Regions from separate parts of the Streptomyces sp. NPDC044719 genome, predicted to be linked through region 2. Evidence: riboswitches for the same ligand, from Rfam matches in the RefSeq annotation. Region 2 holds a riboswitch; the other holds the start of a gene.
What was found. Region 2 has a riboswitch for glycine ahead of gcvP (aminomethyl-transferring glycine dehydrogenase). Riboswitches for the same ligand answer to the same signal wherever they lie in the genome.

Region 1 (5,691 bases), on a different contig from region 2:
GGATGATTCCGGCCGCGCCGTTGGTGGGGGCGGTGACGACCCGGCCGCCGGCCGCGTTCTCCTCGTTGACCGCCATCGCGTAGAGGGTGATCCACTCCATCGCGAGGGCCTTCGGGTCGCCCTCGGAGCGGAGCTTGCGCGCGGTGTTCGCGGCGCGGCGGCGCACCTTGAGACCGCCCGGCAGGATGCCCTCGCGGGACATGCCGCGCGCCACGCACGACTCCATCACCCGCCAGATCTCCAGCAGGCCGGCCCGGATCTCCTCCTCGGTGCGCCAGGCGCGCTCGTTCTCCAGCATCAGCGCCGAGATGGACAGGCCCGTCTCCTCGGCCAGGCGCAGCAGCTCGTCGCCCGTGCGGAAGGGGTACTTCAGGGCGGTGTCGTCGAGTTTGATGCGGTCCGCGCCGACGGCTTCCTCGTCGACGACGAAGCCGCCGCCGACCGAGTAGTAGGTCTTGGTCAGCAGCTCCGCGCCCGAGGCGTCGTACGCCCACAGGGTCATGCCGTTCGCGTGGTACGGAAGGGCCTTGCGGCGGTGCAGGACCATGTCGTCGTCGAAGGAGAACGCGATCTCGTGCTCGCCCAGCAGCTTCAGCCGGCCGTCGGTTTTGATCGCGGCCACCCGGTCGTCGGCCTTCTCCACGTCGACGGAGCGCGGCGAGTCGCCCTCCAGGCCGAGCAGGACCGCCTTGGGTGTGCCGTGGCCGTGGCCGGTGGCGCCGAGCGAGCCGTACAGCTCCGCACGGACCGAGCCGACCGACTCCAGCAGCTCTTCGTTGCGCAGCCGCCGGGCGAACAGGCCGGCCGCGCGCATCGGGCCGACCGTGTGGGAGCTGGACGGGCCGATGCCGATCGAGAACAGGTCGAAGACCGAGATGGCCACGGGAACTCCTGACTGACTACGGGGTGGTGCGTGAGCGGGCGGGCGCCGTGCTCGCCGGTGCCGCCACCGGCGGGCACGGCGCCCTGAAAGGTTTCTTCGTTACTTGTTCAGGCCCGCGTACAGCGGGTGCCTGTCGGCCAGGGCCTTCACCCGGGCCTTGAGCGCGTCCGCGTCGTAGGACGGCTTGAGCGTCTCGGCGATGACGTCCGCGACCTCTGCGAAGTCCTCGGCCGTAAAGCCCCGGGTCGCCAGGGCCGGCGTGCCGATCCGCAGACCGGACGTCACCATCGGCGGGCGCGGGTCGTTCGGGATCGCGTTGCGGTTGACCGTGATGCCCACCTCGTGGAGGCGGTCCTCGGCCTGCTGGCCGTCCAGCTCCGAGTGGCGCAGGTCGACCAGGACCAGGTGCACGTCCGTGCCGCCGGACAGGACGTCCACGCCCACGGCCCGGACGTCGTCCTTCACCAGACGCTCGGCCAGGATGCGGGCACCCTCCAGCGTACGGCGCTGGCGCTCCTTGAAGTCCTCGGAGGCGGCGACCTTGAACGAGACCGCCTTGGCCGCGATCACGTGCTCCAGCGGACCGCCCTGCTGACCGGGGAAGACAGCGGAGTTGATCTTCTTGGCGAGCTCGGCCGTGGAGAGGATCACACCGCCGCGCGGGCCGCCCAGCGTCTTGTGGGTGGTGGTGGTGACCACGTGCGCGTGCGGAACGGGGTTCGGGTGCAGCCCCGCCGCCACGAGCCCCGCGAAGTGCGCCATGTCGACCATCAGGTACGCGCCGACCTCGTCCGCGATCCGGCGGAACTCGGCGAAGTCCAGCTGCCGCGGGTAGGCGGACCAGCCCGCGACGATCAGCTTCGGCCGGGACTCCTTCGCCAGCCGCTCCACCTCGGCCATGTCGACCCGGCCGTCGTCACCGACGTGGTAGGCGACGACGTCGTAGAGCTTGCCGGAGAAGTTGATCTTCATGCCGTGGGTCAGGTGCCCGCCGTGCGCGAGGTTCAGACCCATGATGGTGTCGCCCGGCTTGAGCAGCGCGAACATCGCGGCGGCGTTGGCCTGGGCGCCGGAGTGCGGCTGGACGTTGGCGTGCTCGGCGCCGAACAGCTCCTTGACGCGGTCGATCGCGATCTGCTCGACCACGTCGACGTGCTCGCAGCCGCCGTAGTAGCGGCGGCCCGGGTAGCCCTCGGCGTACTTGTTGGTGAGGACCGAGCCCTGTGCCTCCATGACCGCGACCGGGGCGAAGTTCTCCGAGGCGATCATCTCGAGCGTGGACTGCTGCCGGTGCAGCTCGGCGTCGACCGCGGCGGCGACGGCCGGGTCGAACTCGTGCAGGGACGTGTTCAGGACGGACATACGGCTACGACTCCTCAGCCGGCGGAGAACGCGGTGTACTCGTCGGCGGAGAGCAGGTCGCCCGGCTCGTCCGTGACGCGCACCTTGAACAGCCAGCCGCCCTCGAAGGGGGCCGAGTTCACCAGCGACGGGTCGTTCACCACGTCCTCGTTGACCTCGGTGACCTCGCCGGAGACCGGGGAGTAGAGGTCGGACACGGACTTGGTCGACTCCAGCTCGCCGCAGGTCTCACCGGCGGACACGGCGTCACCGACCGCCGGGAGCTGGACGAAGACGACGTCGCCCAGCGCGTTCGCCGCGTGCTCCGTGATGCCGATCGTCGAGACGCCGTCCTCGGCGCCCGACAGCCACTCGTGCTCCTTGCTGTAACGCAGCTCTTTGGGGTTGCTCATGGCCTGGATTCTCCTGTACGCGCGGGAGTGCTGATGAAGGGGACCGCTGGTGAGCGGGGATGAGATGCCCGGGACCGCTGTGACGGCCCGCGGCCAGTGTCTACTTCTGGCGCTTGTAGAACGGCAGCGCCACGACCTCGTACGGCTCGTGACTGCCCCGGATGTCCACGGCCACACCGGGTGTGCCGGGCGCCGCGTGCGCGGGGTCGACGTACGCCATCGCGATCGGCTTGCCGAGCGTGGGGGAGGGGGCGCCGGAGGTGACCTCGCCGATCACCTCGCCGCCGGTGACCACCGGGTACCCGGCGCGCGGGACCCTACGGCCCTCGGCGACGAGGCCGACCAGGACGCGGGGCGGGTTCTGCTCGGCGCGCGCGGCGGCCTCCGTCAGGGCCTCGCGGCCCACGAAGTCGCCCTCCTTCTCGAACTTCACCACCCGGCCGAGCCCGGCGTCGAAGGGCGTCAGGGAGGTGCTCAGCTCGTGCCCGTACAGCGGCATGCCCGCCTCGAGGCGCAGCGTGTCGCGGCAGGACAGGCCGCACGGGACCAGGCCGGCGCCCTCGCCCGCCTTGGTCAGGGCCTGCCACAGCTCGACGGCGTGCTCGGGCTTCACGAACAGCTCGAAGCCGTCCTCGCCGGTGTACCCGGTGCGGGCGATGAGGGCCGGGACGCCCGCGACCGTGCCGGGCAGTCCGGCGTAGTACTTCAGGCCGTCGAGGTCGGCGTCGGTCAGGGACTTCAGGATCCCCGGGGACTCCGGGCCCTGTACGGCGAGCAGCGCGTAGGCGTCCCGGTCGTCGCGCACCTCGGCGTCGAAGCCGGCGGAACGTTCCACCAGGGCGTCCAGGACCACCTGCGCGTTGGAGGCGTTGGCGACCACCATGTACTCGGTCTCGCCCAGCCGGTAGACGATCAGGTCGTCGAGGATGCCGCCGTCGGCCTGGCAGATCATGGTGTAGCGGGCGCGGCCGGGCTTGACCCCGCCGATGTTGCCCACCAGGGCGAAGTCGAGGAGGGCGGCGGCCTGCGGGCCGGTGACGGTGATCTCGCCCATGTGGGAGAGGTCGAAGAGCCCGGCCTTCGTGCGCACGGCGTTGTGCTCGTCGCGCTCGGAGCCGTAGCGCAGGGGCATGTCCCAGCCGGCGAAGTCGGTCATCGTCGCGCCGAGCGAACGATGCAGGGCATCGAGCGCGGTGTGGCGGAGTTCTCCTGTACTGCTCATCGGTCGGTTGTCTCCCAAGGCATGACGGCGAGGTCGTTCCTCCCCATCTGTCATCGGAACCTGAGAGGTTCGCCATGACCACTCGGGACACGGCTTGCACCTTGGGTGGAGCCACGCCGCTTCCCCGGAATCGGAGAAGGGTGCGGCCCGCTTTTCAGATGTGCCTCGCCCGCGCGGTAACGGGGCCTGAGAGATTCAAGGGAGGGACTTGCTCCTTCGGCGCCCCAGCGTCGGACGGTGCTGGGGACTCTCCCGCGCGGATTCAAACGGCCGGTATGCAGTTGGCGCGCACATCATTGCACGCATTGTCGCGGGGTGGCAGGGGGACCACCCTGTAGCAGGGATGTTGCAGGAAGAGGACTAAATCCAGAGACATCGGGCATTACCTTCTCTTTACACTCGGCGGGCATGGGACTCCGTACCTGGCCCCAGGGGAGGACGATCACGGTGAACAGGACCACCGCGTACGCCACGACGTCGGGCATCGCGCTGCCCGAGCAGCCGGCCGCTCCGGTGCGCGCGGCCTGCGGCCCGCAGCCGGTGCCGGTCGTCCGCGATCTGCGCGAGCGCGCCGGCCGCGGCCCGCACGCGCTGCTGTTCGGCCCCAACGACATCGTCGTGGTCACAGGCCTGCCCGGCAGCGGCAAGTCCACGCTGATGCGGCGCACCGTGCCGGGCCGGCGCATCGACTCCCAGGACACCCGCGACCACTGGGACCTCCGCATGCCGCGCGCCCTGCCGTACGCGGTCTACCGCCCGCTCGTCCGGCTCGCGCACTACGCCGGACTGCGCCGCGCCCTGCGCACCGGCGAGGGCGTCGTCGTGCACGACTGCGGCACCCAGGCCTGGGTCCGCCGCTGGCTCGCCCGCGAGGCCCGCCGCCGGGGCGGCACGCTCCACCTTCTGATGCTCGACGTCGCCCCCGAACAGGCCCTGGCCGGCCAGCGCGACCGCGGCCGCGGCGTCTCGCGGTACGCGTTCCTGCGCCACCGCGCGGCCACCACCCGCCTCCTGCGAGAGGTGGAGCGCGGCGAACTGCCCAGCGGCTGCGGCTCGGCGATCCTCGCCGACCGCGACGCGGCGAACACCCTGCACCGCATCGCCTTCGCGGGCTGACGGCCCGGGCCCGTGAACCGGCACGGACGGTGCCGGCTGTCCGCGCGGCCGGCGGCTCTGGCTACCGGGCTGGCGGCCGCCGTCGGTGAGCCGTGTTCGCGGAGTCGGCGGCCGCGGATGGTGAGCCGGGTTCATGGGCCGGTGGCCGCAGTCGGTGAATCGTGTTCATGGGGCAGGCGGCACTGACCGGTGAGCCGCGTTCATGGGGCAGGCGGCACCGGCCAGTGCACCGTGTTCATGGGCGGGCAGCCGCAGTCGGTGAGCCCGAAAAGCGTGGGCCGGTCGCCCGCGGCCCCGCGTCGTGGTTCACGGGGTGGTCGTCCCTCGTTCCCGAGCCGCTAGCCTTTGAGCCACAGCAGTGGTTTCAGGCAGGCGGTAGGCAGATGGACTTCCCGGCGGACTTCTCCGCGGACTTCCCGGCGCAGACGCAGACCCACCCGCACGGCGGATGGCCCGGCAACGAGCTGGAGGAGGTGCTCTCGGCCTCCCTCGGCGCCGGCCCCTCGGCCGGCGGGCGGATCGTCGAGGTGCTCGGCCGGAGCTTCGTGTGGATCCCGCTCCCCAACGGCGGCGGCCCGCAGAGCGGCCCCCTCGACCTCCCCGGCATCGAGATCGACGGCCAGGCGTTCGTACCGGTGTTCAGCTCCGAGGAGCAGTTCCGCCAGGTCGTGGGCTCGCACATGTCGTACACCATCGCGCCGGCCGTGGAGTTCGCC
Region 2 (5,691 bases):
CATGCCCGCCATCACCGCGCTCGCGGCGTTGGTCCCGTGCGCGGAGGACGGGATCAGGCACACGGTGCGCTGCTCGTCCCCGTTGGCCCGGTGGTACCCGCGGACAGCGAGCAGACCGGCGAGCTCGCCCTGCGACCCGGCGTTCGGCTGGAGGGACACCTTGTCGTACCCGGTGACCTCGGCGAGACGCTCCTCCAGCTCGTGGATGAGCGTGAGGTAGCCCTCAGCCTGCGCCGCGGGCGCGAAGGGGTGCAGCTGCCCGAACTCGGGCCAGGTGACCGGCTCCATCTCCGTGGTCGCGTTGAGCTTCATGGTGCAGGAGCCCAGCGGGATCATGCCGCGGTCGAGCGCGTAGTCGCGGTCGGCCAGCCGCCGCAGGTAGCGGAGCATGGCGGTCTCGGAGCGGTACTGGTGGAAGACCGGGTGGGCCATGTACTCGTCGGACCGCAGCAGGGCACCCGCAAGCCCGTCCTCCGTGGCGGCGTCCAGCGCCTCGACGACACCCTCGACCCCGAACGCGGCCCACACGGCACGCAACTGGGCCCGCGTGGTGGTCTCGTCGCAGGCGATCGAGACGTGGTCGGCGTCGACGAGACGCAGGTTGATCCCGTTCCGCTCCGCGGCGGCCACGACCTCGGCGGCCCGGCCCTCGACGCGCACGGTCACGGTGTCGAAGTAGGCCCCGTGCACGACCTCCACACCGCCGTTCGCGAGCCCGGCGGCGAGGACCGTGGCGTACCGGTGGGTGCGCCGCGCGATGCTCTTCAGGCCCTCGGGCCCGTGGTAGACGGCGTACATGCCGGCCATCACGGCGAGCAGCACCTGGGCGGTGCAGATGTTGCTGGTGGCCTTCTCACGGCGGATGTGCTGCTCACGCGTCTGCAGCGCCAGCCGGTAGGCCTTGTTCCCGTCGGCGTCCACGGACACGCCGACGAGCCGCCCGGGCAGGCTGCGTGCCATCTTCTCACCGACGGCCATGTAACCGGCGTGCGGTCCGCCGAAGCCCATCGGCACACCGAACCGCTGTGTCGTGCCGACCGCGATGTCCGCACCGAGTTCACCGGGCGACTTCAGCAGGGTCAGCGCCAGCAGATCGGCGGCGACGGTGACGAGCGCCCCGAGCTCGTGCGCCTGGTCGATGACCGGCTTGATGTCCCGCACGGCACCGGAGGCGCCCGGGTACTGGATCAGCACGCCGTTGATCTCGCGCTCGGCGATCCCGGCGGGGATGCCGTCGCTCAGGTCCGCGACGACGACCTCGACTCCGGTCGGCTCGGCGCGGGTCTGGATCACGGCGATGGTCTGCGGCAGCGCGTCCGCGTCGACCAGGAACAGGCCCTTCTTGTTCTTGCCCAGCCGCCGCGACAGCGCCATGGCCTCGGCCGCCGCGGTGCCCTCGTCGAGCAGGGACGCGCCGGAGGTCGGCAGTCCGGTCAGGTCGGCGACCATGGTCTGGAAGTTGAGCAGCGCCTCGAGCCGGCCCTGCGAGATCTCCGGCTGGTACGGCGTGTAGGCCGTGTACCAGGAAGGGTTCTCCATGACGTTGCGCATGACGACCGGCGGCGTGAACGTGCCGTAGTAGCCGAGCCCGATCATGGAGCCGAGGACCTGGTTGCGGTCGGCGAGGGAGCGCAGCTCGGCGATCACCTCGGCCTCGCTGCGGGCGCCCGGCAGGTCCAGCGCCTCGGCGCTCTTGATCACAGCCGGAACAGCGGCGGTCGTCAGCTCGTCCAGCGAGCCGTAGCCGACCTGCGCGAGCATCTTGGCGCAGGCCTCGTGGTCGGGGCCGATGTGGCGCTGCTCGAAGGGGACTGCCTCTTCGAGGTCGGAGAGCGGAATGCGATGGGCGGTCATATGCGGAGGCCTCCTGGTCTGACACGACCTTCGAGGGGCACCACGGCACGGGTACCCGGACGGCCTCCCCCTCTGTCATGTCAACCTGAGAGCTTCACCGGATCGCCCGAAGGCCTCCGGCTTTCACCGTCGGTGAGGGCGGAAGCCGTGACATCCGCCCTGCTTTCCAGAGTGACCTCGTCCGTGCGGTACGTGAGCCTGAGAGATTCCGGGGAGGATTTGCTCCTTCGGCGCCTCCGATGGTGTCTGGAGGACTCTCCCGCACGGGGTCAGCAGCCGTTGTCAGCCTACCAGCGCGGTCAGCGCACGAACCTTCGAGTGGCCGCCTCCTCGATTGTGCCGTTTTGTAGTGGTTACGGATGAGTTGCGACCATGTGGAGGGCCCGTGCGAACCGATATCGATCCGCGCAACCTGATCGGCCGCAAGGCGTTCGACCGCAACGGAACCAGGATCGGCACGATCGACGAGGTGTACCTCGACGACGCCACCGGCGTGCCTGAGTGGGCGGCCATACGGACCGGCCTGTTCAGCCGGGACGCCTTCGTCCCCCTCGAGCCCAGCGAACTGATCGACGGCGCCCTCCACGTGCCCTTCGACCGCGCCCTCATCAAGGACGCCCCCGACTTCGGCGTGGGCCGCCACCTCTCCCCGGAGCAGGAACTCCAGCTCTACCACCACTACGGCCTCGACGTCGCCGCCCCTCCCCCGCTCCAGGACCACGACTTCGGCAAACTGGCAGGCACGGACGAGACGGCCTGAAGCCCTCCGCGAGCCGCCTAAGGAGCAACGGAGCGCAGCCCCACACCCCCGGAGTCACCATCCGGCCCATCGACCCCCTCAGACTCTCGTAACACCAGCGGCAGCGGATCCGCCGGCTCCAGCTCCGGATCGTCGACCCGGAAGGTCCGCACACGCCCTGGCTCGGAGTCGGGCGTCTCGAACCGTACGGTGACCCGCCCCAGGCCGCTGCCCTGCACCCACCCGTGCCCGAACCCGGCGTGCCGCACGTCATGCCCGGCGGGCCAACGCCGCTCGGCCGGCACGGGCTGCTCCTCGACCGGCGCCGCGGCGTGCTCCTCGGCCGGGCCCTCCGCGACCGCTCGCTGACCGGCCGCCTGCGCGAACAGGTCCTCCTGCGTGTAGTCGGCGAGCCCGCTGACGCCCACTCCGAGCAGCCGCACGCCGCCCGTCGTGTCGACCGAGTCCAGCAGTCTGGCCGCCGCCTCACGGATCACCCCGGGATCGTCCGTCGGCCCGCGCAGCGTCTCGGACCGGGTGAGCGTCGAGAAGTCGTACCGCCGCACCTTCAGCACGATGGTCCGCCCGGACAGCCCGGCCTCGCGCAGCCTCCGCACACAGCGGTCGGCGAGCCGCTGCACCTCCAGCCCGACCCGCAGCCGGTCGTGGATGTCCACGTCATAGGTGTCCTCGACCGACACCGACTTCGCTTCCCGCTCGGCCACCACGGGCCGGTCGTCCCGCGCCAGGGCCATGGCGTAGAGCCCGTGCCCGTGCGCCTTCCCCAGCAGCCGGACCAGCTCGTCCTCACCGGCCTCGGCGATCTCCTCGACCGTGGTGATCCCGGCCCGCCGAAGATGGTCGCCCGTCGCCGGCCCGACTCCCGGCAGGGTCCGCACCGACATCGGCCCCAGCATGGCCCGCTCCGTCCCCGGCTCGATCATCACCAGCCCGTCGGGCTTGGCCTGCTCCGAGGCGATCTTCGCGAGCATCTTGGACGCGGCCAGCCCCACCGACCCCGTGAGACCCGTGACGGCTCGGATGTCCGCACGCAGTTTCACCCCGGCCAGCCGCGCCGACCGCTCGTCCCAGGCCGCCCCTCCGGCCTCCAGGTCCACGAAGGCCTCGTCCAGGCTCAACGGCTCCACCAGCGGCGACAGCTCCCGCAGCAGCTCCATCACCCGCTCGCTGATCGCCCGGTAGAACCCGAAGCGCGGCACGAGATACGCGGCGTTGGGCGCGAGCCGCCGGGCCTGCGCCATGGGCAGCGCCGAGTGCACCCCGAAGACCCGGGCCTCGTACGACGCGGTCGCGACCACACCCCGCGGCCCGAGTCCGCCCACGATCACAGCCTTCCCGCGCAGGCTCGGCTTGGACGCCTGCTCCACCGAGGCGAAGAAGGCATCCATGTCGAGATGCAGGATCGTGGGCGCGGTTCTCACAACTCCGATGTTGCCCTACGCCACTGACAACGCACCGACACCGCCGTGCCGAACCGTCCCCACCACTGCGGCGGATACCGCTTGCGGCCGGCGCGGAAACGTCCCTCCTACCGCGGCCGCACGCATACCGCACCGTCCAGCGGGTCAGACAGCCCGATTCCGCCGCCGCGCCAGCTCGTCCGCCGGATTGGGCCCGACCAGGGTCTCGCCGGTGTCGATCCGCTCCCCGTGCAGCTGGGACAGCGCGCTCTCGACGTCCCGCCACACCACACCCACGGCGATCCCGAAGATGCCCTGCCCCCCTTGGAGCAGGGCGTGGACCTCGTCCGGCGAGGTGCACTCGTAGACCGTCGCACCGTCACTCATCAGCGTCATCCGCTCCAGATCGCGGAAACCGCGTTCCCTGAGGTGCTGGACCGCTGTGCGGATGTTCTGCAGCGACACCCCGGTGTCGAGGAACCGCTTGACGATCTTCAGGACGACGACGTCCCGGAAGCTGTACAACCGCTGTGTCCCGGACCCGTAGGCGGGGCGCACACTCGGCTCGACGAGACCGGTGCGGGCCCAGTAGTCCAGCTGCCGGTAAGTGATACCGGCGGCGGCGCAGGCCGTGGGGCCGCGATAGCCGATCTGCTCGGACGCCATGGACGTCGTCCCTCCGCTGCTCGGCACCACCGACGGTCGCTGCGGAGCGTGCTCGGTCACATCGTCGGGCTGGGGACACCCGCCACCCGAAAGGAGCCGAGAGCCGGGGGGAGCGTACGGACCACTCGCCCTGAGACTGCGCTCGGGGCCGCCCCCAGCCGTACCGTCGCCGCTGCTTCTCACGCCGACCTCCGTCCTTGACCTGCCTTCTCGACGGTAGGCAGTCACCCGGGGTGCGTCAACGATCGCCACACTCGCCACGCCGAGTGATAATCACCCTAAGAGTGGTTTCCCGTGCCCCACCGCGGGGAAAGGCTAGCCGAATGCCTTCGGCGCGGGTCGTGTGACGCTCTCACTCGCCACCGGCACATGCGGGCAATTCACCCGTCACACATACGGCGGCGGCCCTGCCGCGGACTCATCGTCCACCGGGCCGCCCACGCGTCTCACGACCGCTGCCGCTCCCTGCCCGGCCGGCACTCACCGGCCTCCGAAGCTCACTGGCTGCTGCTGCCGAAGTCCTCCGGGGAGATCTGGTCGAGGAACTCGCGGAACTTCTCCACCTCGTCCTCCTGCTCGTCCGGGATCGCGATACCGGCGTCGTCGAGCACCGTGTCACTCCCGTAGATCGGCGTCCCGGTGCGCAAAGCCAGCGCTATGGCGTCGGACGGGCGGGCGCTCACCTCGACGCCGCTGGCGAAGACCAGCTCCGCGTAGAAGACGCCCTCACGCAGGTCCGTGATACGCACTTCCGTGAGCTCCTGGCCGACGGCTTCCAGCACGTCCTTGAACAGGTCGTGGGTCAGCGGCCGCGCCGGAGCCATGCCCTGCTGGGCGAAGGCGATCGCCGTCGCCTCGCCCGGCCCGATCCAGATGGGGAGGTAACGGTCGCCTCCCACTTCGCGCAGCAGCACGATCGGTTGGTTGGAGGGCATCTCGACCCGGACACCTACGACATCGAGCTCGTTCACACAGCAACCCTAGGCCGTGCTCGGGACGTTTGGGTAGTCG

Region 1: it holds a riboswitch for glycine, as region 2 does, so the genes downstream of both, gcvT (glycine cleavage system aminomethyltransferase GcvT) here and gcvP (aminomethyl-transferring glycine dehydrogenase) in region 2, are expected to answer to the same signal.

Annotation. Positions count from the first base shown of each region.
Region 1 covers NZ_JBWKHE010000001.1:1,135,978-1,141,668, forward strand. The annotation lists gene AC07DF_RS05305 (L-serine ammonia-lyase) at 1-883, opposite strand, end outside; gene glyA (serine hydroxymethyltransferase) at 983-2,245, opposite strand; gene gcvH (glycine cleavage system protein GcvH) at 2,260-2,637, opposite strand; gene gcvT (glycine cleavage system aminomethyltransferase GcvT) at 2,738-3,859, opposite strand; glycine riboswitch at 3,897-4,022, opposite strand; glycine riboswitch at 4,024-4,124, opposite strand; gene AC07DF_RS05325 (AAA family ATPase) at 4,307-4,975, shown strand; gene AC07DF_RS05330 (enhanced serine sensitivity protein SseB) at 5,359-5,691, shown strand, end outside.
Region 2 covers NZ_JBWKHE010000004.1:7,556-13,246, reverse strand. The annotation lists gene gcvP (aminomethyl-transferring glycine dehydrogenase) at 1-1,854, opposite strand, end outside; glycine riboswitch at 2,031-2,126, opposite strand; gene AC07DF_RS15940 (PRC-barrel domain-containing protein) at 2,240-2,614, shown strand; gene AC07DF_RS15935 (DNA polymerase IV) at 2,632-4,035, opposite strand; gene AC07DF_RS15930 (MerR family transcriptional regulator) at 4,180-4,680, opposite strand; gene AC07DF_RS15925 (bifunctional nuclease family protein) at 5,178-5,651, opposite strand.